Regions from separate parts of the Actinopolymorpha sp. NPDC004070 genome, predicted to be linked through region 2. Evidence: predicted binding sites of a transcription regulator. Region 2 holds the regulator's gene; the other holds the start of a gene.
The links. The regulator LexA, encoded in region 2, represses DNA repair genes until DNA is damaged. The targets are predictions, from matches to a motif close to TCGAACANNTGTTCGA.
Positions count from the first base shown of each region.

Region 1: a site for LexA is predicted at 1,551-1,566, ahead of ABZV93_RS11595 (DUF222 domain-containing protein). Genes of this name have one in related genera too.

Region 1 covers NZ_JBEXMJ010000005.1:186,466-194,942, reverse strand. The annotation lists gene ABZV93_RS11605 (sugar ABC transporter permease) at 1-401, shown strand, start outside; gene ABZV93_RS11600 (carbohydrate ABC transporter permease) at 398-1,270, shown strand; gene ABZV93_RS11595 (DUF222 domain-containing protein) at 1,697-3,415, shown strand; gene ABZV93_RS11590 (U32 family peptidase) at 3,488-4,435, opposite strand; gene ABZV93_RS11585 (IclR family transcriptional regulator) at 4,590-5,387, shown strand; gene ABZV93_RS11580 (fumarylacetoacetate hydrolase family protein) at 5,469-6,386, shown strand; gene ABZV93_RS11575 (aldehyde dehydrogenase (NADP(+))) at 6,383-7,876, shown strand; gene ABZV93_RS11570 (SDR family NAD(P)-dependent oxidoreductase) at 7,934-8,477, shown strand, end outside.
Region 2 covers NZ_JBEXMJ010000007.1:318,944-327,420, forward strand. The annotation lists gene ABZV93_RS15465 (GIDE domain-containing protein) at 1-255, shown strand, start outside; gene ABZV93_RS15470 (S9 family peptidase) at 343-2,250, opposite strand; gene ABZV93_RS15475 (ATP-dependent DNA helicase) at 2,480-4,567, shown strand; gene ABZV93_RS15480 (hypothetical protein) at 4,610-5,476, opposite strand; gene lexA (transcriptional repressor LexA) at 5,520-6,254, opposite strand; gene ABZV93_RS15490 (LysM domain-containing protein) at 6,614-7,297, shown strand; gene nrdR (transcriptional regulator NrdR) at 7,873-8,367, shown strand.

The DNA.
Region 1 (8,477 bases), on a different contig from region 2:
CCTGGGGATTCGGCAACGCGATGGTCATCTTCCTCGCCGGCCTGCAGGGTGTGCCGCGGCATCTGTACGAGGCGGTGTCGATCGACGGCGGCGGTGTGTGGCAGCGGTTCCGGCACGTGACCCTGCCGATGATGACGCCGACCATCTTCTACAACCTGGTCACCGGTGTGATCGGCACGTTCCAGGTGTTCAACCAGGCGTACGTCATGACGCAGGGCGGGCCGAACAACGCGACCCTGTTCTACATCTACTACCTGTGGCGGACCGCGTTCACCGAGAGCGAGATGGGGTACGCGAGCGCGCTCGCCTGGATCCTCTTCATGGTGATCATGGTCATCACGTTCTTCCTGTTCCGGAACGCCCGCCGGTGGGTCTACTACGAGATGGCAGGTGCCCGATGAGTTCGGTGGCCGGTGTGAGCGGCGCACGGGCGAGGCGGTTGCGGCCGGGCCGGTTGGCGCTCTACGTCGTCCTGGTGCTCGGTGCGGCCCCGACGATGCTGCCGTTCGTGTGGCTGATCCGCAGCGCGCTGATGGGTGACGACCAGATCTTCATCGCACCACCTGAGTGGATCCCGAGCCCGTTCGAGTGGGCCAACTTCACCGGGGCGCTGACCGCGCAGCCTTTCCTGAGGTACTTCCTCAACACGATGCTGATCGAGCTGTTCGCCGTGACGGGCACGGTGCTCACCTGCTCCGTCGCGGCGTTCAGCTTCGCCCGGCTGCGCTGGCGTGGTCGCAACGTCGTGTTCGCGTTGCTGCTCAGCAGCGTGATGTTGCCGTACGCGGTGACTCTCATCCCGACGTTCGTGATGTGGCGTTCGCTGGGTGCGCTGGACACGTTCCTCCCGCTGACGGTGCCCGCGTGGTTCGCCGGTGCCGGCGGCGGGGTGTTCAACGTCTTCCTGCTGCGGCAGTTCTTCCTGACCATCCCGTTCGAACTGGACGAGGCGGCCTACATCGACGGCGCGTCACCGTGGAAGGTGTTCGCGATGATCATCATGCCGCTGTCCAAGCCCGCGCTGGTGGTGGTGACGATCTTCACCTTCATCGGCGTGTGGAACGACTTCCTGGGGCCGCTGCTCTATCTCAGCGACGAGAGCAAGTACACCTTGGCACTCGGGCTGGCGTCCTTCCAGAGCGTCTACACCGCGCAGTGGGGCTACCTGATGGCCGCGTCGGCAGCGGTGATCGCACCGATCATCGCGTTGTTCTTCGTACTCCAGCGCTACTTCATCGAGGGTGTGACGCTGACCGGCATCAAGAGCTGACCGGTGGCTCACTCGGCTGCCAGTGGGACCTCGCCGCCGGTCTTGCGACCTTCTCCGGCTCGAGCTGTGTGCTGTGATCCTCGGCCAGCGCCCGCCCGCGCACAAGATCACCGCCGAGTACCGCGAACGCGTCCACGAGCTTTGCAGGGGGAACTCGTCAGGCTCGGCCACCGGCATCCGTCGGCGGCCGCCGACCAGCTCATGCTGCTCATCGACGGCACACTCGCGGCCGGGGTGACGAAACCCCATACCGACCCGGCACGGCTGGCGCATCAGCTTGCCGAACAGGTCATCGGTACGAGCTGAGGTCGCCCATGAAGCCCGTTGCGTGCCGGCTTTTCATCCACAGGTAGCGGATCGGCGTGTTTTCGAGCGTCCTTGTGGACAACGGGTTGGCAGTCGATCGCAGCCTGTAGTGTTTCGAACATGCATTCGACAATGCAGGATTCTTCAGGCTGGCACGGCATTGACGCCGAACAGCGCCTGGAGGCTGCGTTGGTCCAGATCGGCACCATCCTCGACGACACGCTGGCCGGGTCGATGCTGTCCCTGCGGCCCGAGAAGCTGGGCCGACTGTTCGACCTGCACCGGGCCGACGAGGCCAAGTTCGCCGCCCTGAAGCTGGCGATGGTCGCCAAGGGCGAGTCCTGCGACATCGCCAAGACCACCGGAGCGGCGACCACGAACGCGTGGCTGCGCACCGCGCAGCGGATGTCGAAGACCGAAGCGGCCGCGACGGTCGGCTTGGCGCGTGATCTGGACCGTACGGTGACGGTGACGGCCGCTGCTCTTGCGCGTGGGGAGTTGTCGTTCAAGCATGCGCAGGTGATCGCGTCCGCGATCAAGGACCTGCCCGCCTACATCGGCGCCGAGCAGCGGGTGAAGGCCGAGGAGTATCTGATCACCTGGTCCAGGCGGCGCAACCCCGACGACATCCGCCAGCTGGGCCGGGCGTTGCTGCAGTACCTCGCGCCGGAGGAGTGGGAACGCCGGCTGGGCAAGGAACTCGGCGACGCCGAACGCGCCGCCGAACGCAAACGGTCCCTGCGCTACATCGCCAACGGCATCCCCGGGTCGGAAACGGTGGTGGTCAAGCTGCCGGCGGTGGAGATGGAAGCCCTCCGCAAGCTCATCGAGGCGCTGGTCGCCTCCGACACCCGCCCCGACCCCGACGAACGGCCCTTGGACCAAAAACGCGGAGACGCGTTCGCCGAACTCGTGGGCCTTGCGACCGAAGCCCACGCATCTCCCAACCGCGGCCGCGGGCGAGACTGCGTCACCGTCACCATCGGAATTGACCAGCTGCTGACCGGGCTCGGGTTCGGCACCATCGACGACCTCAACCCCGTCCGCCCCATGCCCTGCAACTGTCAGACTCCCGACTCCACGCGCCAAGCCCAGCGTCAAGCCCAGCGCAGGAACGCCAGGTCCAACAAGAGCGCCGGGGCCGAACCACGAGAACCCGGCCAACCTCCACAACCGAACACCGCCACCGGACCCGAGCCCGAAGCTGACACGCTCGGATCCGATCCGGAAACAGATATCGGGCCCGAGGACTGGGGCCTCGGGGCAGAAGGCGACGCCGACACCGAACTGCCCGAGGGTGCGGCGAGGCCGGAGGCTGCCCACGATCCCAGCGATGCCTTCGACTCCGATGACACCGATGACCGCAGCGATCCCACTGGCCGCATCGACCCGCACGACGGCTGTAGCAAGTGTGGCGGTGGCGGGTCAGCGAGGATCCTCGGCCTGCGCGGCGAGCCGATCTCGGTCGCCACGATCCGGCGGATGGTGTGTGACGCGAACATCATCCCGGTGGTGCTCGCCGGCAACGGCGAAGTCCTCGACGTCGGCATGGCCGACCGCTTCTTCACCGAAGCACAACGCCGCGCACTCGCCGTCCGGGACGGGTCCCACTGCCACTTTCCCGGCTGCCAAGTCCCCGAACGCCGCTGCATCGCGCATCACATGACCGCCTGGGACGACTTCGGGCCGACGGACCTGTCGAACGGAGTACTGCTCTGCAAGGCCCATCACACCTTCGTCCACCACAAGGGCTGGCAGGTCCGGATGGGCAGCCACGGCCACCCCGAGTACATCCCGCCGGAGTGGGTGGACCCGCAGCAGACAGTGCAACGACCATGAGGACCGACCATGCGCCGACCTGATGACGCGGGCGGACCGAGGTCCAGGAGGTCAGAGAGGGAAGAAGGCTGCTCAGGCGGTGGTGGCCTTGACCGGGACCGCGAGCCCCTCGGCGTTGCGTTCCGACGTCGCCTCGGCCGCACCGTGGCGGGCCAGCAGGTCCATCCCGAGCCGGGCCCGCCGCACGCGTTCGCGGGTGAGCGCGACGGTGGTGGCTTCCAGGTGGGTGCCGGCGGGGTAGACGTCCGGCGCGTTGCGCAAGCCGAACTTGACATACACCGGTGCGGCCACCTCGATCAGCCGGGGAAGCTCGTGGTGCCGGACGTAGCCGCCGAGGTTGTCCGGTGCCTCCACGTACACATCAAGCGGTACGTCCACCACGGCGCGGATGGCGGCGATCTGCGCCAGGCTCAGGTCCGTTGCCAGGTTGAGCGTGTCGGCACCGAGGTCCTCCAGCACCCGTGCGGTCGCGGCGTTGGTGACGGGCAGCATCACCGAGACCTTGGCCTGCATGTCGGCGGGCAGGTGACCCGCGGCCCGCAGCTTCCCGAACGCCGCCAGCACGCCGAGGTCGGCGATCAGCACGCTGCGGATGCCGTGTTCGGCGGCCCGGACGACGTCCTCGAGTACGGCGGACACCTGGTCCTGCCCGTGGGCGGCGGCCGCGAACCCACCGCCGGCCTGCGAACGCGCGGTGGCCGAAGTGCCCCAGCCGGCGCACGGGCGGGCGAACAGGCTCACCTCGACGCCGGCGGACCGGGCCTGCTCGGCCATCTCGTCCAGCTCGGCGTCGGTGAGCAGGAACACCCCGCTGCCCTGGGAGATCCGGCGTACCGGCACCTCCAGGCGTTCGGACTCCTCCAGCGCAGCCTCCAGGCAGCGCGGGCCCTCGGTGCTCGGGATCTCCACCCGGTAGCGGACGCCGTCGGGGAACCGCTTGGCCGAGGCGGGCAGGTCGTTCAGGTCGCCCCGGGGAAGCTCGAGGATGTCCAACAGGTGCGACGCTGGTGTCCCGGCCACGAGGTCCCCCTAGCAGAATGGATTGTCCGGTATCTCGAACGACATCCGTATACTCGGACATCGTTGCGATTCGATCACACTGTCGTCAAGCTGCGTTCGGGTGGGCGAACAACGGCGCGCGCTGGCAGGAAACCCGTGTGGAGGTGCGGAAGCGATGGGTCGAGCGGTCCCCGCGGTGCTCCGCGCGCTGGACATTCTCGAACTGTTCGGGACGACCGAGGAGCTGTCGATCCCGGAGATCCACGCCAAGCTCGCTCTTCCCCGTACGACCGTGCACGAGCTCGTCGGCACTCTGGTGGAACGTTCCTACCTCGCACCAGTGCCCGGCCAGCCGCACCGGTTCCGGCTCGGCGTAGGGGTGTTCCACCTCGGTTCAGCGTACGCCGAACGTCTCGACCTGGCCCGCGAGGGCCAGGCAGCCGCGGAGGAGGTCGCGGCCGCCTGCGACGAGACCGTGCACGTGGCGGTCCTGGAGGGCCGGGAGGTCGTGTACGTCGCGAAGGTGGACAGCACCCACCCGGTCCGGATGGTGTCCGCGGTCGGCCGCCGGCTGCCCGCGCACTGCACGGCGGTCGGGCTGATGTTGCTGGCCCGGCTGGAGCAACGCACCCTGGACACGTTGTTCCCGCCCGGGCGGCGGCTGCCGGGGCTGACCGGCCGCAGCCTCACCACCTCGCGGCAACTGCGCGAACGCCTCGGCGCGGTCCGCACCGACGGGCTGGCGCAGGAGTACTGCGAGTCCAACGAGGCGGTCGCCTGCGTGGCCGCGCCGGTCGCCGACCACACCGGAACCACCGTCGCGGCGATGAGCATCTCCGTCCCGACCGTCCGCTGGTCGCCCGAACGCGCCACGGAGCTGGCCGGTCTGGTCCGGGAGGGTGCGAGCGCGTTGTCCAGCCGCCTGGGACATGTCCCGACCCCGCGCCCGGACAGCCGTGGTGGACCGGGGTGAGACGTTCCGGCGATTCTTTGCAAGACTTGCGCAGACCGCGATACATCAGATGACTGTCAGTTGACTGGCTGAGGAGGTCCCGTGGAGATCGTCCGATACGCCGATCGCAGCGACCGTGCTGTCCGGGTAGGAGTCCGACGTGCCGGCCGGGTGAGTCCGCTGGCCGGAGTCGGAAGCGTCAGCGAACTCCTCCGGCTGCCCCTCGCGGAGTTGCGCGGGCTGCTGGAAGGCGCCGGAGCCGGCGGGGAGACCCTCGACGTGTCGCAGGTGCTGCTGCTTCCGCCGGTCGACGGGCTGACCGAGGTGTGGGCCTCCGGCGTGACGTACGAGCGCTCGATGGCCGCCCGGGTGGAGGAGAGCAGCCAGAAGGACGCCTACCAGAAGGTGTACGAGGCGGAGCGCCCCGAACTCTTCTTCAAGGCTCCCGCCTGGCGCGTCGTCACCGACGGGGAGCCGGTCGCGATCCGCGCCGACTCGGGTCTGGACGTCCCCGAGCCCGAGCTGGGCGTGGTCGCCAACGCGCGCGGCGAGATCGTGGGGTACGTCGCCTGCAACGACATGAGCTCGCGCTCCATCGAGGGCGAGAACCCGCTCTATCTCCCGCAGGCCAAGGTCTACGCCGGCAGCTGCGCCGTCTCGACCGGCATCCGGCCCGCGTGGGAGATCCCCGACGCCACCGCGCTCGACATCACCCTCGCCGTCGTCCGCGACGGCCAGACCGCCTGGAAGGGCGAGACGTCGACCGCGCGGATGCACCGCGACCTGGAGACGCTGGTCGACTATCTGTTCCGCGGTGACGCCCACCCGGCCGGTGCGTTCCTCGCCACCGGCACCGGGATCATCCCCGAGATGTCGTTCACCCTCGCCGGCGGTGACCGCGTCGAGATCGAGGTCGCCGAGGTCGGCGTACTGTCCAATCCGGTGGTCGTCGGCAAGGAGCCGCTGTCGTGGCTCGTCGACGCCCTGTCCGATCCGTTCGCCCGGGAGGTAGCCCGATGACCGCACCCACGACCGCTCCGAGCCCCACCACGCCTGCGGAACTGGAGTCGATCCTCGCCGCCGCCACCGCCGCCGCGGGTCCGCTAGGCGCGCTGCGACCGGCCGAACGCGCCCGGCTGCTGCGGGCCGTGGCCGACGCGCTCGACGCCGCCGCGGACGAGCTCGTCCCCCTGGCGATCGAGGAGTCCCACCTGGCCGAGGCCCGCCTGAGGGGCGAGCTGACCCGGACGACGTTCCAGCTGCGGCTGTTCGGTGAGGTGCTGGAGGAGGGCTCCTACCTCGAGGCGATCGTCGACCAGTCCGACCCCGACTGGGGCATGGGCCCGCGTCCGGACCTGCGCCGCATGCTGGTGCCGCTCGGACCGGTGCTGGTCTACGCCGCCAGCAACTTCCCGTTCGCGTTCAGCGTGGCCGGCGGCGACACCGCCTCCGGACTCGCGGCCGGCAACCCGATCATCGTCAAGGCCCACTCCGGCCACCCGCGGCTGTCCCAGCGCACCGGCGAGATCGTCCGCGGCGCACTGGCCGAGGCGGGCGCGCCGGACGGCACGTTCGACGTGATCTTCAGCTTCGAACGCGGCGTCGAGGCGCTGAAGGACCCGCGGATCAAGGCGGGCTCGTTCACCGGCTCCATTCCCGGCGGCCGGGCGCTGTTCGACATCGCCTCCCAGCGTCCGGACCCGATCCCGTTCTACGGCGAGCTGGGCAGCCTCAACCCCGTCTTCGTGACCCCGGCCGCGGTCAAGGCACGCGGGGACGAGATCGCCTCCGGCTTCGTCGGCTCGGCGACGCTCGGCGCCGGTCAGTTCTGCACCAAGCCGGGCCTGCTGTTCGTTCCCGCCGGGCACGGGCTGGACGACGCGATCGTCGCGGCGGCCGGTGACGTCCCTCCGGCCTCGCTGCTCAACAAGCGCATCGCCGAGGGCTACGGCGAGGGTCTGCCGAAGATTGTCGGCACGCCCGGGGTGACCCCGCTCGTCGAGGCGTCCGGAGTCGACGGCCTGGTGGCCGGGCCGACGCTGGTGAAGACCACCGTCCCGGTGCTGCTGGACAACGCCGACACGCTGCTGGAGGAGTGCTTCGGGCCCTTCTCGCTGGTGGTGGAGTACGACGGCCAGGACGAGCTGCGGCGGGCCGCGGAGGCCTTCGGCGGCAACCTCACCGCGACCATCCACGGCGAGGAGACCGACGCCGCTGACCTCGGCTGGCTGATGGACCTGCTGCGCGACCGGGCGGGCCGGATCCTGTGGGGCGGCTGGCCGACCGGTGTCTCGGTGACGTACGCCATGCAGCACGGCGGACCCTGGCCCGCCACCACGGCCTCGTTGCACACCTCGGTGGGCACCACCGCGATCCGCAGGTTCCTGCGGCCGGTGAGCTACCAGACGATGCCGGAGGAGCTCCTGCCGGAGGCGCTGCGCGACCGCAACGTGCTGGGCATCCCGCGCCGCGTCAACGGCACCTTGACGAAGGACGACGTGTCGGCGTGACCGTCGACGGGATGACCAACGGCATCGTGGACGGGGCGTCTCGTGAGTGGTGACCGGGTGAACGACGGTGGCCTGTTCGGCAGGCGGGTGCTGGTGGCCGGCGCGAGCAGCGGCATGGGCCGGGCCACCGCGCTCGCCGCTGCCGGCGCGGGCGCTCGCCTGGTGCTGTTCGCCCGACGGGCCGACGCTCTCACCAAGCTGGCCGAGGAGATCGGCGCCGCCGGGGGCCAGGCACTGGTCGTCGCCGGTGACGCCACCGACGCCGACGCTGTCGGCCGTGCCGTCGACGTGGCGGTACGCGAGTACGGCGGTCTCGACGCACTCGTCAACAGCGTGGGCACCAACGTCCGCGAGCGATCCCTGACCGACCTCAGCCCCGCCGGGTGGCGGGAGCTGCTGTCGACCAACCTGGACGCGGCGTACGTCCTCACCCAGGCGGTGCTGCCGACGTTCCGCGCACAGGGCGACGGCCTGCTCGTGCACATCTCCTCCTCCGCGGCGAAGCGCCCGGACGCGTCCGGTGTCGGCTACCAGGCCAGCAAGGCCGGCGTGGCAGCGCTCGCGCACGCCACGATGGAGGAGGAGCGGGCGAACGGCATCC
Region 2 (8,477 bases):
GATTCCGGCACCGACGGTTATCAGTACGAGGAGTGGGTCCTGCGCCCGGGCCGGCGGGCCTACGTTCTGGGCGAGGCGAGCGACGGTACCGGCGAGCTCGCCATCACCGATCCCCTGATCGTGAGTACCCGCACCGAGGCCGAACTGCTCGCCAGGTCACACTCCCGGCAACAGGCGTTCACGATCGCGGCGGTGGTAGCGGCGGTGGGCGGGGTCGCCTCGACCGCCGTCGGCCTGGTCCAGATCTTCGGCTAGGGCCCGTCTGGCACGGTCGTCACCAGGTGTCCGGGGCGGCCGGCCGGGTACGCCCGCCGACCGCCGGGCTGCGTGTGCCGTGATCCGTCAGGACTCCGTGCGACCACCGAGGTGCTCGGCCAGGAAGCGCTCGGCCGCGGCGTAGTAGATCTCGCGGTTCTCCGGCCGGGCGAGTCCGTGTCCCTCGTCGGGGAATAGGAGGTACTCGTGGGGGAGTCCCTTCGCCTTCAGCGCGTCCACGATCTGCTCCGCCTCGGCCTGCTTCACCCGCGGGTCGTTGGCGCCATGCGCCACCAGGACCGGGATGGCGATGTCGTCGACTCGGGAGAGTGGAGAGCGTTCCCAGAGCATGTCCTTCTCGGTCTCCGGGTCTCCCACCTTGGCGTACATCATCGCTACCAGCGGCTTCCAGTACGGCGGGATCGAGCTGAGCAGGGTGAGCAGGTTGGACGGCCCGCACAGGTCGACCGCGCAGCGGAACGCCTCCGGGGTGAACGCCGCGCCGGCGAGGGCCGCGTAACCGCCGTAGGAGCCGCCCATGATGCCCACCCGGTCGCGATCGACGAGACCCCGGCCGACCAGGTGCTCGACCGCGTCCAGGAGGTCGGTGTGCATCGACCGGCCCCACTGTTTGTCGCCGGCGTTGCCGAACGCCTTGCCGTAGCCGGTGGAGCCGCGGTAGTTGATCTCCACGCTGACGTAGCCGCGGTTGGCGAGCCACTGCGCCTCGGCGTTGTAGCCCCAGCTGTCGCGGGCCCACGGGCCGCCGTGGACGTTCAGCACCGCCGGCAGGTCACGGCGTTCGATGTCGGGCGGGAACGTCAGGTAGCCGTGGATCTCCAGACCGTCCCGGGCGGTGAACGCGAACGGCTCCATCGGAGCCAGCGGATAGCCCGCGAGGTCCGGCTTGTGGGAGAACAGGAACTTCAGGCTCCTCGTCGGCCGGTCGTACAAGTAGTAGCGCACCGGGCCGTCGGAGGGCATCAACGAGACCAGCCAGGTGCGTTCGGTGCGTTCGGACCTGGTGATCCCGAGCTCACCGTCGAGCCCCAGCGCGGACCGCACCTCCTCCACCGCCCGGCCGAAGTCCTCGTCGATGTACTCCCAGACCTCGCGGTCCTTGTCGAAGATCACCGCCTGCGGCGCCCTGGTCTGTGGGTCGAACTCGACCCCGCCGACGTCGTAGGCGTCGTCACCGGCGAGCACCCTCTGTGAGCTGCCGTCCGCGCCCGCCTGTCCGTCGCTCTGCCCGCCGCCCAGTTCGGCTTCCCGCTCAGCCGCGGCCAGGTCGACCTCGACCAGCCGGGCGGCGTTGACCCCCACCGACGACACGAGGTAGAGGGTGCGGCCGTCGCGGGAGAAGCCCAGCGGGCTGGTCGTGTTGGTGTCCTCGGCCGACACCTCCAGCCAGGGGTGGAAGTCGCCGGCCTCGTCGGCGAGGTAGTAGACCGCGCCGCCGTCCTCGGTGATCGAGGCCGCGCCGCGCACCTCCAGGTCGGTGTCGGCCAGCCAGCCGACGAAGCCGGGGTTCTCGATCCGCTTGTGCAGCTCGTCGGTCTCCAGGTCGAGCTCGTAGACGTCGTGCAGCTCGGGCCGGTCCTTGTTGATGCCGAGCAGCACCGTGGTCGGATGCCAGCGGTTGTGGCCGAGGACCCGGACCTGCACGCCGTCGTACGGCGTGACACACCGCTCGCGGCCGTCGGTGAGGTCGAGCAGGTGCAGCCGCCAGTTTTCGTCGCCGTCGGCGTCCTGGAGGTAGAACAACGTCCGGTCGTCGTGGCAGAAGCCGAAGACCCGGATGCCCTGGCCACGGTCGTGGGTGAGCGGCGTCGCCTCCTGCGGGCGGTCGACCGGGCCGACCCAGACGTTCAGTACGCCGTCCTCGGGAGCCAGGAATCCGAGCAGCGTGCCGTCGGGGGAGACCGTGGGGCTCGCGTAGGTCGGGTTCCCGAACAGAACCCCGCGGGGGATGAGCGGAACGGCGTCGTAGGTCATGCAGCGATCCCACCACATCCCGGGGAGATTCGGCAGGTCGGGACGTCCGTGCCCTGCTTGTATGTCCTGCCCTGCCCTGATGTCCGGCCCCGCCCTGCCTGCCACCCGGCCCGCCCTGCCTGCCGTCCGAGCACGGCGTGCCGCCTCTCCCCGGCCTGCCCTGCTCGACCGGGCGGCTCGTGCGGTGCCGTCGGTTCGGGCCGGACCGGGCCCGGTATAGCCTCGCGGGATGGCCGACGCAGCGCGGGGTTCCGCCGACCAGCAACGTCCCGACCACCGCGTGCGAGAGTTGCTCCACGACGCCGTCGACGCCCTCGCCGGCATGGAGCGCCCCGGTCAGTTGGTGATGGCGGATGCGGTCGCCCGGGCGATCGCCACCGGCGAGCATCTCGTCGTCCAGGCGGGTACCGGCACCGGGAAGTCTCTTGCCTACCTCGTCCCGGCGTTCCTGAACCCCGGCGGCGGCAAGCGTCCCGTCGTGGTCGCCACCGCCACCCTCGCGTTGCAGGCCCAGCTGGTCGGCCGCGACCTTCCGCAGCTCGCGGACGCGATCGAGAAGCGGCTCGAACGCCGTCCGTCGTACGCCATCCTCAAGGGACGCCACAACTACGCCTGCCTGCACCGCGTCCGTGACGGTGTGCCCGACGAGCAGGGCGCGCTGCTGGAACGCGTGCCGAGCGGTCCGCTCGGCCGGCAGGTGCTGGAGCTTCGGTCGTGGGCGGCGAAGCAGGCGCAGACCGGCGGTGACGGTGACCGGGACGCCGCGCCCACCCACCAGGACCGCGCCTGGGCGCAGGTCGCGGTGTCCTCCCGGGAGTGCCTGGGCGCGCAGCGCTGCCCGTACGGCGAGGAGTGCTTCGCCGAACGCGCCCGCGAGCGCGCTCTCGCGGCGGACGTGATCGTCACCAACCACGCGCTCCTCGCCATCGACGCGCTGGAGAACATCTCGGTGCTCCCGGACTATGACGTGGTGATCATCGACGAGGCGCACGAACTCGCCGCCCGGGTGACCGGGACCGCCTCGGCCGAGCTCAGCCCGGGCATGATCGAGCGCGCCGCCCGGAGGGCGACCCCGTTCTGCGAGGGCGGTGAGGCCGACCCGCTGGAGGACGCGGGGGAGGCGCTGCGCTCGGCGCTGGCGTCCGCCCCGCTGGGCAGGGTGGAGACACCCAGCTCTGAGCTGGCCGCCGCGGTCGCACTGGTCCGTGACTCCGCGCGCGCGGCCTGGTCGGCGTTCCCCAGCGAGAAGAAGGACTCCGACGCCGAGTCGGGCCGGCGGCAGGCGCGTTCCTACGTCGAGCAGATCCGCGACGTCGCCGAACGCGTCAGCGCGTTGTCGCCGTACGACGTGGTGTGGGTGGCCGAACGCGAGCGGGGTGGTCCGGAGCTTCGGGTCGCGCCGCTGTCGGTCGCGGGCCTGCTACGGGAGAAGCTGCTCGCCGAGCGGACCTGCGTCCTCACCTCGGCAACACTGAAGCTGGGCGGGGACTTCGACTCCGCCGCACGGTCGGTGGGTCTGCGCCCGGTCGACCGGATCCCGGACGGGGAGGACGGCCGGGCCGGCGGGGGTACGCCCGAACAGACCGGGAAGCAGGACCGCGAACCGGCGGGTGAGGGCGGCAAGGACGTCGTGGAGCCGCTGCCATGGCGCGCTCTGGATGTCGGCTCGCCGTTCGACTACGAGCGGCAGGCGATCCTCTACGTCGCCCGCAGGTTGGCTCCGCCCGGTCGTGGCGGGATCTCCCCGCGTGTCCTGGAGGAGGTCGGCGAGCTGGTGGAGGCGGCCGGCGGTGCGACGTTGGGGTTGTTCTCGTCCCGCCGGGCGGCGGAGGAGGCGGCCGCGGCGGTGCGGGACCGGCTGGGAACGGAGGTGCTCTGCCAGGGCGAGGGGCAGCTGAGTGAGCTGCACCGGAGGTTCGCCGCCGAGCCGGACACGTCGTTGTTCGGGACGCTGTCCCTGTGGCAGGGCCTCGACGTGCCGGGGGACGCCTGTCAGCTCGTGATCATCGACAGGATTCCGTTCCCGCGCCCGGACGACCCGCTGATGTCGGCGCGTCAGCGCGCGGTCGACGAGGCGGGAGGGAACGGCTTCATGTCCGTGGCGGCCACGCACGCCGCGCTCCTGCTCGCGCAGGGGGTCGGTCGCCTCATCCGCAGGTCGACCGACCGTGGAGTGGTGGCGGTGCTCGACCCGCGGCTGGTCACCGCGCGATACGGCAACTACCTGCGGGCGTCGCTGCCGCCGATGTGGTTCACCGGAGACCGCGACGTCGCGCTCGGTGCGCTGCGCCGGCTGCGGTCGGCCCGCGAGAGCTGAGACCGCGCGAGCACAGCCGGCGTCAGCTGGTCGCCGGCCGGGTCAGGGGCGGTGGACGCACACCGCGACAGGGGTCTGCTGCCGGCCCTGGCCGAACGGGTTGTCGCGGAAGAGCTCGGCGAAGAACTCGGCCGGCCGGCTGGTGTCGTGGCCCAGGACATCCCGGCCCAGGTCGTTGGAATCGATCACCACGGTGCCGCCGAGCGTGCCGGCCGGACCCGGCGGGAGCACCTTGCGAAGCGTCGCGGTGATCTCGGCGGCCATCTTGTCGGGGGCCTTCGGCGGCAGCTTCGCGGAGACGTTGGACGGGAACGCGGAGTAGGGCGTCGGGCCGTCGATCGCGTTGACCCGGTGACCGGCGACCCGGTAGAACCAGCCGCGCCGGCCCAGTGCCTTGCCCACGACGCTCGCCCCGGCCGCGACCATGATGCGCGGAAGCCCGGCCTCCTTGATCGCCAGCTGCATGGTCCACGGGCTGCCGAGTCCGATGCCGTGCGGTGTGCGCTGCACCCACTTCGACAGCACCCGGGCCGCCGGAGTCGGGTTGATCTCCCAGGTGAAGTAGGACCGTCCCTGGGAGATCGCCACGATCTTCTCGCTCACCACGACGTACCAGGGCTCGTCGAACGCGCCCTCGAACCTGCTGTCGTCCTCGGCGAGCCGGACCGTCTTGACCACGTAGTCGCTGAGTTTGTCCGCCACCGGGTCACCCCGGCCGAACAGGTCGGTCTGGATCGGGACGCGTGCCCATCGCGTCCCGTCCACCTCGATGGTCAGACTCTTCCCGGCGTTGGGGTCCAGCGGCTCCTTCGGAGGAGGTCCCGGACGCCCGGACTCGGCAACACCTATGTTGACGGGTGCCTGATCGGATCCGGGCGTGGTGCCGGTCTCAGCCGCTGGGTCGGACATGTCGCTCCCGGTGATGACTCCTGTGACGAGCGTCGCATCCTGCTCAGACGCGACGTAGAACGGCGACGACCTTACCGAGAATGACGGCATCGTCTCCAGGGATGGGCTCGTACGCCGGATTGTGAGGCACCAGCCACACCTTGCCGTCACGGGGCCGATAGGTCTTGACGGTCGCCTCGCCGTCGATCATCGCCGAGACGATCTCCCCCGACTCCGCCTCGGGCTGCTGGCGCACGACCACCCAGTCGCCGTCGCAGATGGCCGCCTCCACCATGGAGTCGCCTCGGACGCGGAGCAGGAAGAGCTCACCCTCGCCGACGAGCTGGCGCGGCAGCGGCATGATCTCCTCGACCGACTGCTCGGCCAGGATCGGGCCACCGGCCGCGATCCGGCCCACCACCGGCACGAACGCGGGGGCCGGGCGGTCCTCGCCGCTGTCGGTCTCGTCGTAGGCCGGCACTCCCGCCAGGGGCCGCCGGGTGGACGTGGACGGTGCGAGCACCTCGAGCGCCCGGGGCCGGTTGGGGTCGCGGCGGATGAAGCCCTTGGTCTCCAGGACCCTTAGCTGGTGGGCGACCGACGAGGACGACGTCAGCCCTACGAGGTCACCGATCTCACGCATCGCCGGGGGATAACCGCGCGTCTCCACCGAGTCGCGGATCACCTCGAGGATGCGTCGCTGGCGTGGAGTGAGCCCGGTCGCGTCGGGTGGTCCGTCGGGGAGCTCCCGGACGGTCGCCGTCGGGGACTCGGTCGCTGTGTTTTTCCGCTTGGGCATAGCGGCTGTCTCCTTCCACAGATTTCGGGTCGCGACTCTGCCGACCCTCGGAAGTGAGCCTAGAGCCTGGTCAGAGCACTTTCAAACATCTGTTCGACGCGTGTCGCGATTGTTTTACGAAACCACGAAACACCAGGTAAGGGAGCGTCCGGACAGCCGCGTCGAACGTGTTTTCGAGCGAACTCTGGTGCTTGTCGGTGGGCTGGTGTAGAAATCCATCAGTAAGTACGTCGAACAGTCGTTCGAGCGCCGATGCCGGAAGTGGAGACGCGGACGTGTGAAGCGGAAGCGGCCGGCGCCGACACGGCGGAGGGCGACGACGTGACGGAAGTGAATCGGTGTTCGTGGGAGGTCGGACGATGAGCAACAGCGCGTCGGTGGTCTATCTCGAGGACTTCGTGTCCCGTCGGGCCGGCGGTGCTCCCGAGCGCGGCCGCCGGCACCTCAGTCCGGTCGCGCCACCGGTGGACCCGGGCGCCGGCCGTGCCGATGGCGTGCGGCGTGACGGCGTCCCGTCCCGCGGCGTCCACCCGTTCCTCCGCGTTCCGCACGAGGGGATGGGCGGGGCTCGGGCGGAGGTTCCTGCCGTCCCTCACGTCGATCCGCGCGAGGTGGCGCCCGGGCAGGTGCGCCCCACCCGGCGGTCGCCGGCCGATCGCCGACGTCCCCCGCGACCGCGGGGCGTCCGGTCGTGCGTGCTTCCGGACGACGGGCGGGACGGCGCCTCCACTCTGCGCCTGACCCGGCGGGGCCGGCTGGCGCTGACCACGCTGACGGCCATGGCGGCGCTGGCGTTCGTTGCCGTCCTCGGGCTCCTGGCGCAGGCCGCGTTCGATGCCGCGGCCGGCGGGGCGGAGCGTCCGACTGCCACGACCACGATCACGGTGGAGCCCGGGGAGACGATGTGGGGGATCGCCACCCAGCTCACCCCTGGCGCCGACCCGCGGGCGACCGTCGACGAGATCGCCCGGCTGAACGACCTGTCCCGCGCCGGAGACCTGCGCGCCGGCCAGCGGCTGATCGTCCCCGTTCAGGCCCGCTGACCCGCCTTCGGCCAGTCTGTCCAGGTCCCTTCCGCCGGCCTGTCCGACTGCGTACGTGCACGGTTGCGCTGCCGCCCGGGTGTCTGCCCGTCCCGCGGCTTGTTCGCCCATCCCCCGACCTGCCTCCGACCTGCCTCTCGCGGACCTGTGCCTCTCGCCGACCTGTGCCTCTCGCCGGCCGCCGGTGCAGGCGTGGGCGCCGTGTGCCGGCATGTCCCGTGCGCTTCCGTGCCCCCACCGGCGGAGGAACAGGTCGCCCATTCGCGACATCTCCGGGCCGACACGCCGAGCCGGAAACTTGCTTTCGAATCGCCCCGCGAGCCTGACCTGCAAGGACGCCGACACGTGTGCGCGGCGACACGCAGGGCGCCTTGCGTGCCCGGCGGGACCGACGTAGCGTACCCCTAGATGTGGTAGTTACAGACCTGTAAGTCATCCACAGGTTGTGATTCGCAAGGCACAGGTTCTCCCCAGGTCATCCACAGGTTCGTCCCCAGGGGAGAGGGTGCCGGCGGGTGTCGGACGGAGATCGGCCGGGCGTCGCGCCCGCCGGCGGCGAGGGGAGTCACGAGGCGATGCACTGCCCGTTCTGCCGGCATCCTGACAGTCGGGTGGTCGACAGCCGCACCGCCGACGACGGCGCGGCCATCCGGCGCCGGCGCCAGTGCCTGGACTGCGAGCGCCGGTTCACCACGGTCGAGCAGGTCACGCTCGCGGTGGTCAAACGCAGCGGCGTCACCGAGCCGTTCAGCCGCGAGAAGGTCATCACCGGGGTCCGCAAGGCGTGCAAGGGCCGCCCGGTCACCGAGGACTCTCTCGCGCAGTTGGCCCAGCGGGTGGAGGAGGCGATCCGGTCCACCGGTTCGGCGGAGATCCCCTCGCACGAGGTGGGGCTCGCCATTCTCGGTCCGCTCCGAGAGCTGGACGAGGTGGCCTACATGCGCTTCGCCAGCGTCTACCGCAGCTTCGACACCCTGGCCGACTTCGAGGCCGAGATCGCGGTGCTGCGTGCCGAACACGACGAGACGGTGCCCGAGCCACGGCCGGGGCACCAACCCACCCGGCCCTAGACGAGCGGCCCCGGACGAGCGGCCCCGGACGCACCCGGCGCGGACACGCCGGCCGCCCACGACGACGGAACACGAAGAAAGTCCACGAGAAGTCCACGACCTGCCCGGGG